Regions from separate parts of the Oceanobacillus longus genome, predicted to be linked through region 1. Evidence: predicted binding sites of a transcription regulator. Region 1 holds the regulator's gene; the other holds the start of a gene.
The links. Region 1 encodes Rex, which represses fermentation and respiration genes when NADH is low (regulators of the CRP and FNR family bind a similar motif). Its sites were predicted from a motif close to TTGTGAAATATTTCACAA; they were not measured.

Region 2: ACFOUV_RS12500 (cytochrome ubiquinol oxidase subunit I) is a predicted target of Rex. The motif match lies at 1,471-1,488, and genes of this name have one in related genera.

Annotation. Positions count from the first base shown of each region.
Region 1 is NZ_JBHSAO010000015.1:32,200-37,326, forward strand. It holds gene groES (co-chaperone GroES) at 1-220, opposite strand, end outside; gene ACFOUV_RS16945 (CPBP family intramembrane glutamic endopeptidase) at 530-1,234, shown strand; gene ACFOUV_RS16950 (YdiK family protein) at 1,238-1,435, shown strand; gene ACFOUV_RS16955 (hypothetical protein) at 1,465-2,454, opposite strand; gene ACFOUV_RS16960 (redox-sensing transcriptional repressor Rex) at 2,550-3,182, opposite strand; gene ACFOUV_RS16965 (ABC-F family ATP-binding cassette domain-containing protein) at 3,337-5,127, shown strand, end outside.
Region 2 is NZ_JBHSAO010000008.1:383,439-388,565, forward strand. It holds gene ACFOUV_RS12495 (NRDE family protein) at 546-1,316, shown strand; gene ACFOUV_RS12500 (cytochrome ubiquinol oxidase subunit I) at 1,557-2,897, shown strand; gene ACFOUV_RS12505 (cytochrome d ubiquinol oxidase subunit II) at 2,894-3,919, shown strand; gene cydS (cytochrome bd oxidase small subunit CydS) at 3,925-4,035, shown strand; gene cydC (thiol reductant ABC exporter subunit CydC) at 4,145-5,127, opposite strand, start outside.

The sequences.
Region 1 (5,127 bases):
CTTCAGTACCAGCAAATTTAGAGAAAATAATAACGTCACCTTCAGAAACTTCAAGTGCTACTTTTTCTCCATTTTCAGTTACTCGACCAGTTCCTACTGCAACAACTCGACCTTCTTGCGGTTTTTCCTTTGCAGAGTCTGGAAGTACGATTCCGCTTGCAGTTGTTTCTTCTTGTTCAACAAGTTCGATAACAACACGATCTCCTAATGGTTTAATCATGTAGAATGCCTCCTTAATTCCATATCAATTTTAGTTTATTAGCACTCTAACACATTGAGTGCTAACTCCTACTAATATAATAATTAATCCATCCGAAAAATGCAAGCAAAGTATGTTTTATTTTTCCATATTTTTAATAATATAAGTAGAGAAGATGATTTTAAAGTAAGACATACGATTATAATTCAGCATGCAAGTTATGTTAGAATGGGGGATATGTAAATGTAGAAGGCTGTTTTCTATAGGGTCGTTGTTTTAGCAACCATTTATAAAATAGCCAAGTAGAAAAAATTTAAAGGAGACGTTCATTTGGCTAGAAGATACTGGTACGTAATTCTCACTTATATTATTGTTCAATTTTCAGGCATACTCGGAGCCCCTTTGCTTTTAAACGTATTTCCGATCTCTGCTTTTGATGCTGTTGTTTATTGGACAATCTTTAGCTTTATTGCTGGTCTTGTTGTAATCCTGTTTATAATGAAACCAGATATGCAAATGCAAAGTGCCCGAAATGCTGCCACTACAGGTACCGTCATTCTTTGGTCTGTGCTTGGTATATTTATGGCTTTATTCGCTCAAGGTATTGCAGCTACAATTGAAATGGAAGTGCTAGGTATAGATCCAGGTTCAGCGAACACGCAACAGATTATGGATATTACCCGTGCCGCTCCATTATTTATGCTAATTCCAGCAATTATTGCACCAATACTGGAAGAATTAATTTTTCGTAAAATCATATTCGGTACTTTTTATAAACGAATGAATTTCTTTTTAGCCGGGCTGCTTTCCGCTCTTATCTTCGGATTCATTCATGGTGAACCGCAGCACATCTTAATTTATGCTTCGATGGGCTTTGTATTCGCATTTCTGTATGTAAAAACGAAGCGGATTCTAGTGCCAATTATCGTTCACGCTGGAATGAATACGATGGTTGTTCTTGCACAGTATTCACTGACTCCAGAGGAAATTCAACAACAACTGGACCAATTACAAACAATTTTCATTGGAGGATAATTAATGGGTAAGTCATTATTAATCAAAGCATTCATATACACACTGATGGGTACGACATTTATTTACATTGCAATTCAAAGTAAAGGCGATACGCTTTGGAATCCGGTTACGCTTATCTTTGCTGCAGTTGCAGCCATGGATTTCTGGGTAGTCTTTAAACTGCTGACACAATATTTTAAGTCTAAAAATAAAAAGGAGTAGAATGATAACATTCTGCTCCTTTTACTTATTCACTGTACATCTTTTAGCATATCGATCCAATCTTCTTTGTTATCTATCTTTTTATCCAATGTCGTATACCGTATAGCAAACAAGTCATTTTCTTTTATGAACACTCTCACAACCTCTTCCTGATCGAACAGTACCTCATCATCAGTTAAAGCGAATTCAATTACTCCTTCCTCTGATGTTTGTTCTAACGTGTTGAATTCTAAGCTATCTGTATGCACTTCGGTAAGATTGTTCTCCATTTCAGAAATGAAATTTTCTATGCCTATCTGATGATTTCCATCCTGGTAATAATGAATGGTTAATAATTCCGTTAAATTACTAAAGTCCTCATGCGATAGAAGATACTCTGCAATCGCTTCCCCATCTGCTTCCTGATAGTTTCCGAGCGTCCACCCACCATCATCAAATGGATTTTTCAGATTGGTAATGTAATCCGTATATTCCCCTTCCATCGTTACTTCTTCAGATAAGACATCTTCATCAAGTGTAATTACTTCTTCGACTTCTGTCTGATAGATTTTCCAATTTCCATTTTCATTTTTTAATACATGTATCCCTGAAGTTTTATTGTTTTGAAATTCGGGTCCTTCCATCTTTATCGTTGTCTGTATAAAAGAAACCCTTGCCTCTTCTTCCGTCCTTTCTTCTACAGAAAGACCGGAAAGCTCCATATCCAACTGATAATGGGATAATTGTTTCATTGTATCTACTCTTTGATTATATACAGGTGACTCACTATGTACCGTTTGCTTATATTCATTTTGGTTTCCATTTCTAAGTGCCTTTACATTATTCTCAATCACTGTAAATAATACCTCGTCTTCAGGGAGATTTTCCTGCAAATCTTCTTCCGTATCTTCCTCCATCTCTGCACGAACGGATTTATCAGACGATTCTTGTATACTTTCATCTTCTGAACATGCTGCAAGTACGAATGAAATAAAAATAAATAAAATAGTGGAAATCCCAAAGCGCCCCAATTTCTTCATAAAAAATTCTCCCATCTTTCATTAGATAATTAGATATACTCCAATTTGCAAAAAAATAAAGCCATCGAAATAATTACATTTCAATAGCATTATTATTATTTATCAAGTGAATAGTGTTTCAGAAAATATACGAGTGCCTGCAATTCGACAGCTAAATCAATATGATGTACGCGAATTGCTTTAGGGACGGTTATCCTCGCAGGTGTAAAATTAAGGATTCCAGTAATCCCCTTCTCTACCAGTTTATTGGCAATTGAATCCGCTTCAATAGCTGGTATGGTTAAGATTGCAACTTTAATATGATTTAATTTTTCATCGAGATCGTCGACATGATAAACGGGTATCCCACCAATATCGGTACCTACTTTTTCACGGTCAGCATCGAAAGCCATCGTAATGCGGATATTATTATTTTTCATAAAATTATAATTTAGGAATGCTGTACCAAGGTTACCTACACCAATTAAAGCCACTTCTGTAACTTCGTTTTGGTCCAAAGTACTTCTAAAAAAACCTAGTAAGTACTCGACATTGTAACCATAACCCTTTTTGCCTAGTGCACCGAAATAGGAGAAGTCTCTTCTGATTGTAGCAGAATCAACTTTTACTGCTTCACTTAATTCTTTGGATGAAACTCTTTTTTTACCTTGCTGATTTAAGTTATTCAGAAAACGATAGTATAGTGGCAAGCGCTTTGCAGTAGCTTGTGGAATTTTATTTTGATCCATTAAACTTTCCTCTTTTCGATCCTATAGTAAATGATATAAACGTATCCTATTCTATTTTAACAGAAATCCAGAAAGAAATCGTGATATTTTTCACAACCTGAGTTGCTTACTTAATTAACTATAAGATACACTATGAAGGATGGGGTGAATATTTATGATATTAATGCAATTAAACGACCTTTCAAAATCCTTCGGTGCAGAAGAAATTTTATCAAATATTAAACTAGAAATAAAAGATAAAGATCGTGTCGCCATTGTAGGTAGAAACGGTGCCGGGAAATCGACATTGTTAAAGATTATGGCTGGTGAATTATCCTATGATGAAGGAGATTTCTTTAAACCGAAAGACCTTACATTCGGCTATCTCTCCCAGCATATGACACTGGAGTCAGGTAAAACCATTTGGGATGAAATGATTGAGGTATTCTCGCATCTAAGGCGTCAGGAAAGCCAGCTTCGTTTGTTGGAAAAGGAAATGGAAAATGCTTCTAATTTAGCAGGGGAAGAATATGAAAAGTTACTTCAAGATTATGATAAACTTCAGCTCGCCTATCAGACTGGTGGAGGGTACACCTATGAATCAGACATAAAAACTGTTCTGACAGGGTTGAATTTCTTTGATTATGATTACAATACACCTATCATGGAGCTAAGCGGTGGTCAAAAGACACGCCTGGCATTGGGGAAACTCTTACTGCAAAAACCGCAACTGTTGATTTTGGATGAACCAACTAACCACCTGGATATCGATACGCTTTCCTGGTTGGAAAATTATTTAGTAAACTATCCTGGTGCCATTGTCATCGTTTCGCATGATCGCTATTTTCTAGACAAGACGGTTTCCATTGTTTATGAAATTGCACGGCACAAAACGAGTAAATATTATGGAAGCTATAGTAAGTATTTGGAGCAAAAGGCTTTAAATTACGAACAGGAATTAAAGGAATTTGAAAAGCAGCAAACAGAAATTAAGAAATTGGAGGACTTCGTACAACGAAATATTGTCCGAGCTTCTACTACAAAAAGAGCGCAAAGCCGGAGAAAGCAGCTCGAAAAAATGGATCGACTTGACCGTCCGCCTGGAGATGAATCTTCAGCATCATTTTCCTTTCAGATTGAAAAAAGAAGCGGAAATGACGTTTTAAAAATAGATCAACTGCGTTTAAGTTATGAAGATGAACAGGAACCTATTTTCTCCGATATTAAATTACATGTAAATCGTGGCGAGCGCATCGCACTCGTAGGGCCAAATGGAGTTGGTAAGACAACTTTATTAAAAGCTATATTAGGTAACCTAAAGTCTGATCGTGGGTCAATCCAACTCGGCACCAACGTCCAAATTGGTTATTATGATCAGGAACAGGCAGAGCTTGACAAATCAAAAAGCCTTCTACAGGAATTATGGGATGATTATCCTACAATCAATGAAAAAGATATTCGAACCATTCTCGGGAATTTTCTATTTTCTGGTGAAGATGTCCTTAAACCAGTTCACACATTAAGTGGTGGGGAAAAGGCCCGACTTGCTCTCGCAAAATTGAAAATGCAAAAGGCAAATCTGCTTATATTGGATGAACCAACAAACCATTTGGATATTGACAGCAAAGAGGTTCTTGAAGCTGCTCTTAATGATTTTCCCGGAACCATTATATTCGTCTCGCATGATCGCTATTTCATCAATAAAATTGCCGATCAGGTTGCTGAAATGCAACGAAACGGCATTTCAATGTATCTTGGAGACTATGACTACTACTTGGAAAAAAAGGAAGAAGAAGCAGAATTAAAACAACTTCAGCAGGAAAAGGAAATTGGTCCAGCTGTCGAAAATAAAAAGCTGAGTTTTAAAGAAGGAAAGCAACAGCAAAGTGAAAAGCGGAAAACAGAGCGTCGGATTGCTGAGCTTGAGGAAATGATTGAACGTTTGGAATTGGAAATTTCCGAAATG
Region 2 (5,127 bases), on a different contig from region 1:
AGAACTCTACTTCCGCGGTACCACCATTACTTGAATGTATGCACATTCCGCTTGAATCCATAACGCTGGAGAAGCGCCCGTGTATTGGCACGGGACTCTGCAGGCAGGTTCTGCGGATGGAATATGACAGGGTCTTCCAGCTGATAAACCCCGCTCTCTTTCATATCATTTGTCCGCATACTAATCCTTCATTAACGTTCGTTATTGTTGCTATCATTATGGATAGTAAAAGAGATTATGTCAATAGAAAAGTTATTAATCCAAATGTAAAGCATAAAAAAAGAGACTGCTTAAAAAATTAAGTCAGCCTCTTTCTATGCGTTTAATAATTGTGGCGCAGGATCATGTGGTTCACATCACATGTAATACGTTATCCTTCCGTCTTACACAAATCAGCTCATCGCTAGTTAAGTATAGCATTATTTTGAACGGGAGACCAGGTCTTTTTTTGAAAGCCAGGTTTATCTCCAAGCTCTTACGATTTATATTTTTGATTATAAACTTCTTCTCCTTCTATAATAAGATAGAAAGGAGAGATATTAACTATGTGTTTAATCAATTTTCAACTTCATGATCATTCTAACTATAAATTGGTAATAGCAGCTAATCGAGATGAGTTTTACGAGCGTCCAACCGAACAGGCTCACTATTGGAAAGACGATCCTGACATCCTGGCAGGTAGGGATTTATTGTTGATGGGGACATGGCTCGGAATTACGAAGAATGGCCGATTTGCCGCATTGACAAATTATCGGGATCCGAAATTGGAAGAAAAAAGGGAGTCATCACGTGGTGAAATCGTGACGGACTATCTGCAAAGCAACAAGACTTCCGAGGAATTTTTAAACGGATTAAGTAAAAACCGCGAGAATTATGCGGGGTTCAATGTTCTTATTGGAGACTCTGAACAGCTATTTTATTATAATAATATTCAAGACGAATATTCAAGAATCAGTCATGGCACACATGCTCTGAGTAACCATTTCCTTAATACCCCATGGCCAAAGGTAACAAAAGGAAGAAGTATGTTAAACGATTATCTCCAACAAAATAGGAAGGTTGATATTGAAAAACTATTTGATATTGTTTCGAATGCCGAAGAAGTAGACGATAAAGATTTACCGGAAACTGGCGTAGGTGTGGAATTGGAAAGAAAGCTGTCTCCTCTATTCATCCGAACACCTGATTACGGAACACGCTCTTCTACTGTTGTATTAATCGATCATAACAATCATGTCACTTTTGCGGAACGAACTTATGAAAAGGGAATTTTTCTAACTGAGAATCATTACACATTCGATATAAAAAAAGATTAACACGGTAACGCTTAGGGTAATTTAAATGTAGGCATATTCAATGTGCATTTGCACTTGAATTTAATTATTTTTGTTCACAAGATATTCATTTCGATGTTGAAAAGTTGCCATAAATAAACTACATTTCCGTTAGTTATAAGGTTATAATAAAACTATGTGCATTATTTAACAAACTAATAAAAAAAGCGCTTATTTATGCTCAGACAGTATACTTGCGTACTTAAAGAGGAGGATTTTGCATTGTTATTTGATGATCCAGTATACGCTAGCAGATTACTAACCCTCCTAACCCTGTCCTTTCACATTATCTATGCAACAATCGGGGTTGGAGTACCACTAATGATTATGATTGCACAATGGATTGGAATCAAAAAGAATGATAACCATTATATTTTAATGGCAAGAAGATGGGCGAAAGGTTTTGTTGTGACAGTTGCCGTTGGTGTTGTAACAGGTACGATTATTGGACTACAGCTTTCTTTACTGTGGCCTAGATTTATGGAACTAGCCGGTAACATTATTGCACTACCTTTATTTATGGAAGTATTTGCTTTCTTCTTTGAAGCAATTTTCTTAGGGATTTATTTATACACGTGGGATCGATTTGATAATCCCAAAAAACACTTCTTATTGTTAATCCCTGTTGCCCTTGGAGCAGGTATGTCAGCTTTCTTTATTACCATCGTAAATTCGTTTATGAATTCACCAGGTGGATTTGATATTGTGAATGGGCAACTGATGAATGCAAACCCATTAGCAGCAATGTTCACTGCATCCATGCCCACAAAGGTATCGCATGTTTTAGCTACAGCTTATATGACAGTAGCATTTATGCTCGCAGCGATTGCGGCTTTCAAGTTAATTAAAGGATCCAATCATGAATATCACAAAAAAGCGTTGTATATGACAATGAAAGTTGGTCTTGTATTCGCAATAGCTACTGCATTAATTGGAGATCTCTCCGGTAAATACTTAGCTGAATACCAATCAGAAAAACTGGCTGCTGCTGAATGGCATTTTGAAACAGAAGAAGGCGCACCATTGCTCATGTATGGCGTATTGGATGAAAATCAAGAAGTTAAGTATGCCATTCAGGTTCCGTTTGCATTAAGTATACTTGCCCACGGAAATCCTACATCTGAGGTTATCGGGTTGAATGAATTCCCTGTCGAAGAACAACCTCCACTGGTCATACATTATTTCTTTGACACCATGGTTACGATTGGCGGATTTATGATTTTCCTATCACTTGTTTACTGGATAGGTATTAAACGATCTTGGCCATTTGTTAAGGCAAATTGGTACCGTTGGCTCATTGTGCTCGGTGGACCATTATCCTTCCTTGCAATTGAAGCAGGATGGTGGATGGCTGAAGTTGGTCGACAACCTTGGATATTAAGAGGGATTATGACGGTCGATCAAGCAGCAACAACGAGTGAATATGTCGGACATATGTTTATCCTGTTTGCAGGTCTTTACCTTGTTCTTGGGATTGGGACAGTTGTCGTGCTCAGGCGAATTTTCAAAAATGATCCCGTGGAGAAAGAACTCGAAAAAATGCAGGGTGGTGATCCATCATGAGTTTAGAGATTCTTGGTATGTCCGTACTTTGGTTATTCCTGTTTGGATATGTCATTGTCGGTTCCATTGATTATGGCGCAGGTTTCTTTAATGCCCACAGCATCATTACAGGCAAACAGCATATCTTATCAAAAATAATTCAACGGTATCTTTCCCCTGTTTGGGAAGTGACAAATGTATTCTTTGTCTTCTTTTTCGTAGGAATTGTTGGGTTCTTTCCACAATCAGCATACTATTTCGGAACGATACTACTCATTCCAGGAAGTATTGGTTTGATATTGCTTGCAATTCGGGGTTCCTACTATGCCTTTGAATCGTATGGAACTAGCGGTCACAGGGGATATGCATTTATGTATGGAGCTTCAGGCTTATTGATTCCAGCTTCTTTATCCATTGTGCTGACTATTTCAGAAGGTGGTTTTGTAAGCCTTGTTGACGGAAATCCGGTACTGGATTATGTAGCCTTATTCACGAGTCCATTAACATGGTCAATTGTTGTTCTTAGTATTGCAGCTGTACTTTATATCTCGGCTGTATTCCTTACTTGGTACGCAAATAAAACCGGTGACGTGAAAGCTACTGATCTCATGCGAAAATATGCAATCGGTTGGTCGATACCCTTAATCATTGCAGCTAGTGGAATTATCTATGAGTTGAGTTCACATAATGAAGAACACTTTTCCAGGATCATGGATCTTTGGTGGATGTTCGCCCTATCCTTTGTATTATGGCTTGGAACCGTTTGGCTTCTATGGAAACGGAAAAATTATGGACTTGCGTTCGGCTTTCTTGTAGGACAATTCGCTTTGGCATTTTTCGCATATGGAATATCACATTATCCATATTTACTTTATCCACATCTGACAATATATGAAGGATTCACCAATACAGCAATGGCAATCTCACTTGTCGTCGTATTTATTCTGGGAATGGCTCTCCTGCTCCCATCATTATATTTATTATTGAAACTATTTCTATTTGATAAGAACTATGTACAAGGAAATAAAAATAAGGAGGAGTAATCCAGATGTTTAACGATTTTCTAATTTTTGTTGCTCCCTTTCTCATTATTATCGTTGCGATCGCACTCGCATTTTTGGTAGCTGGTAAAGATGAAATAGTTACGAAGAAGGATTAACGAAATGCAACGATGTAACCTAATTTAAAAAGGCAGTCTAAAGGTGGTGTACTTTAGACTGCCTTTTTCTTATGGGTATAGAGGAGATTTCCGACTCCCATAAGTGCTCCTACTCCCCTAGAAATACACTCTTTTCAATCTCTTTCATCTGTTGGAAGTAGCCTTTTTGATTCATCAATTCTTCATAAGTTCCGGATTCAATAATTGTTCCCTGTTCCATTACGATAATTTGATCCATTTTCTCTAGACCTGTAAGTCGGTGACTTATAAGAATAACGGTATCATCTTTCGCGACTTCAAAAAGATTCTGATACAGTTTAGACGCTGTTATTACATCAATCGATGAGGTCGGTTCATCCAATAACCAGAAAGGGGCTTTCCGTGCCATTACTCTGGCTATTGCTAAACGTTGCTTCTCTCCACCCGAAAGATTTCCCCCTTTTTCCAGCACCTGATCATCCAGATCCAAATGGCTGAGCTCTACGTTTCGGAGTATTTCCTTCATTTCTACATCACTCAAGCCGTCCTTCGCAAGTTCAAGATTTTCTCTAATGGTCCCATAGAAAAAATGATTCGATTGTAGTACAACATTGGCATTTTCCCAGACGCTTTCCTGTGTTGCTTGCAAGAAGGATTGGTTATTGAAATAGATATCCCCATTGCGGACAGGGTATATTTTCAGTAACAGTTGTATAATTGTAGATTTACCTGAACCACTAGGTCCAACGATTGCCGTTTTGGATCCTGCTGGAAGATTCAAGGATATATCTTTCAGTGTATCACCTGATTCTCCAGGAAAAGAAAAACTTACATTTTTAAATTCAATGGAGGGAGCGATTCCTTGCTCCATCGTTTCCGTCTGATTTTGCGGCAATTGGTCCTCTTCCTTTACAACTGTATCCAATCTCGCTACAGCTTGTCTGCTATCCTGCAGATGACTTGGATACGCAGCCATGGCAGTTGTATTTTCAAATACCGTCAGTGATATCATGACAAGCAATGCAAGAAATATGCCGTCCAATTGCCCCTCAGTAACCAAGTAAGCTCCCACTGCCAGAACAGTTACAGAAACAAGAAGTGATATAAAGGTAT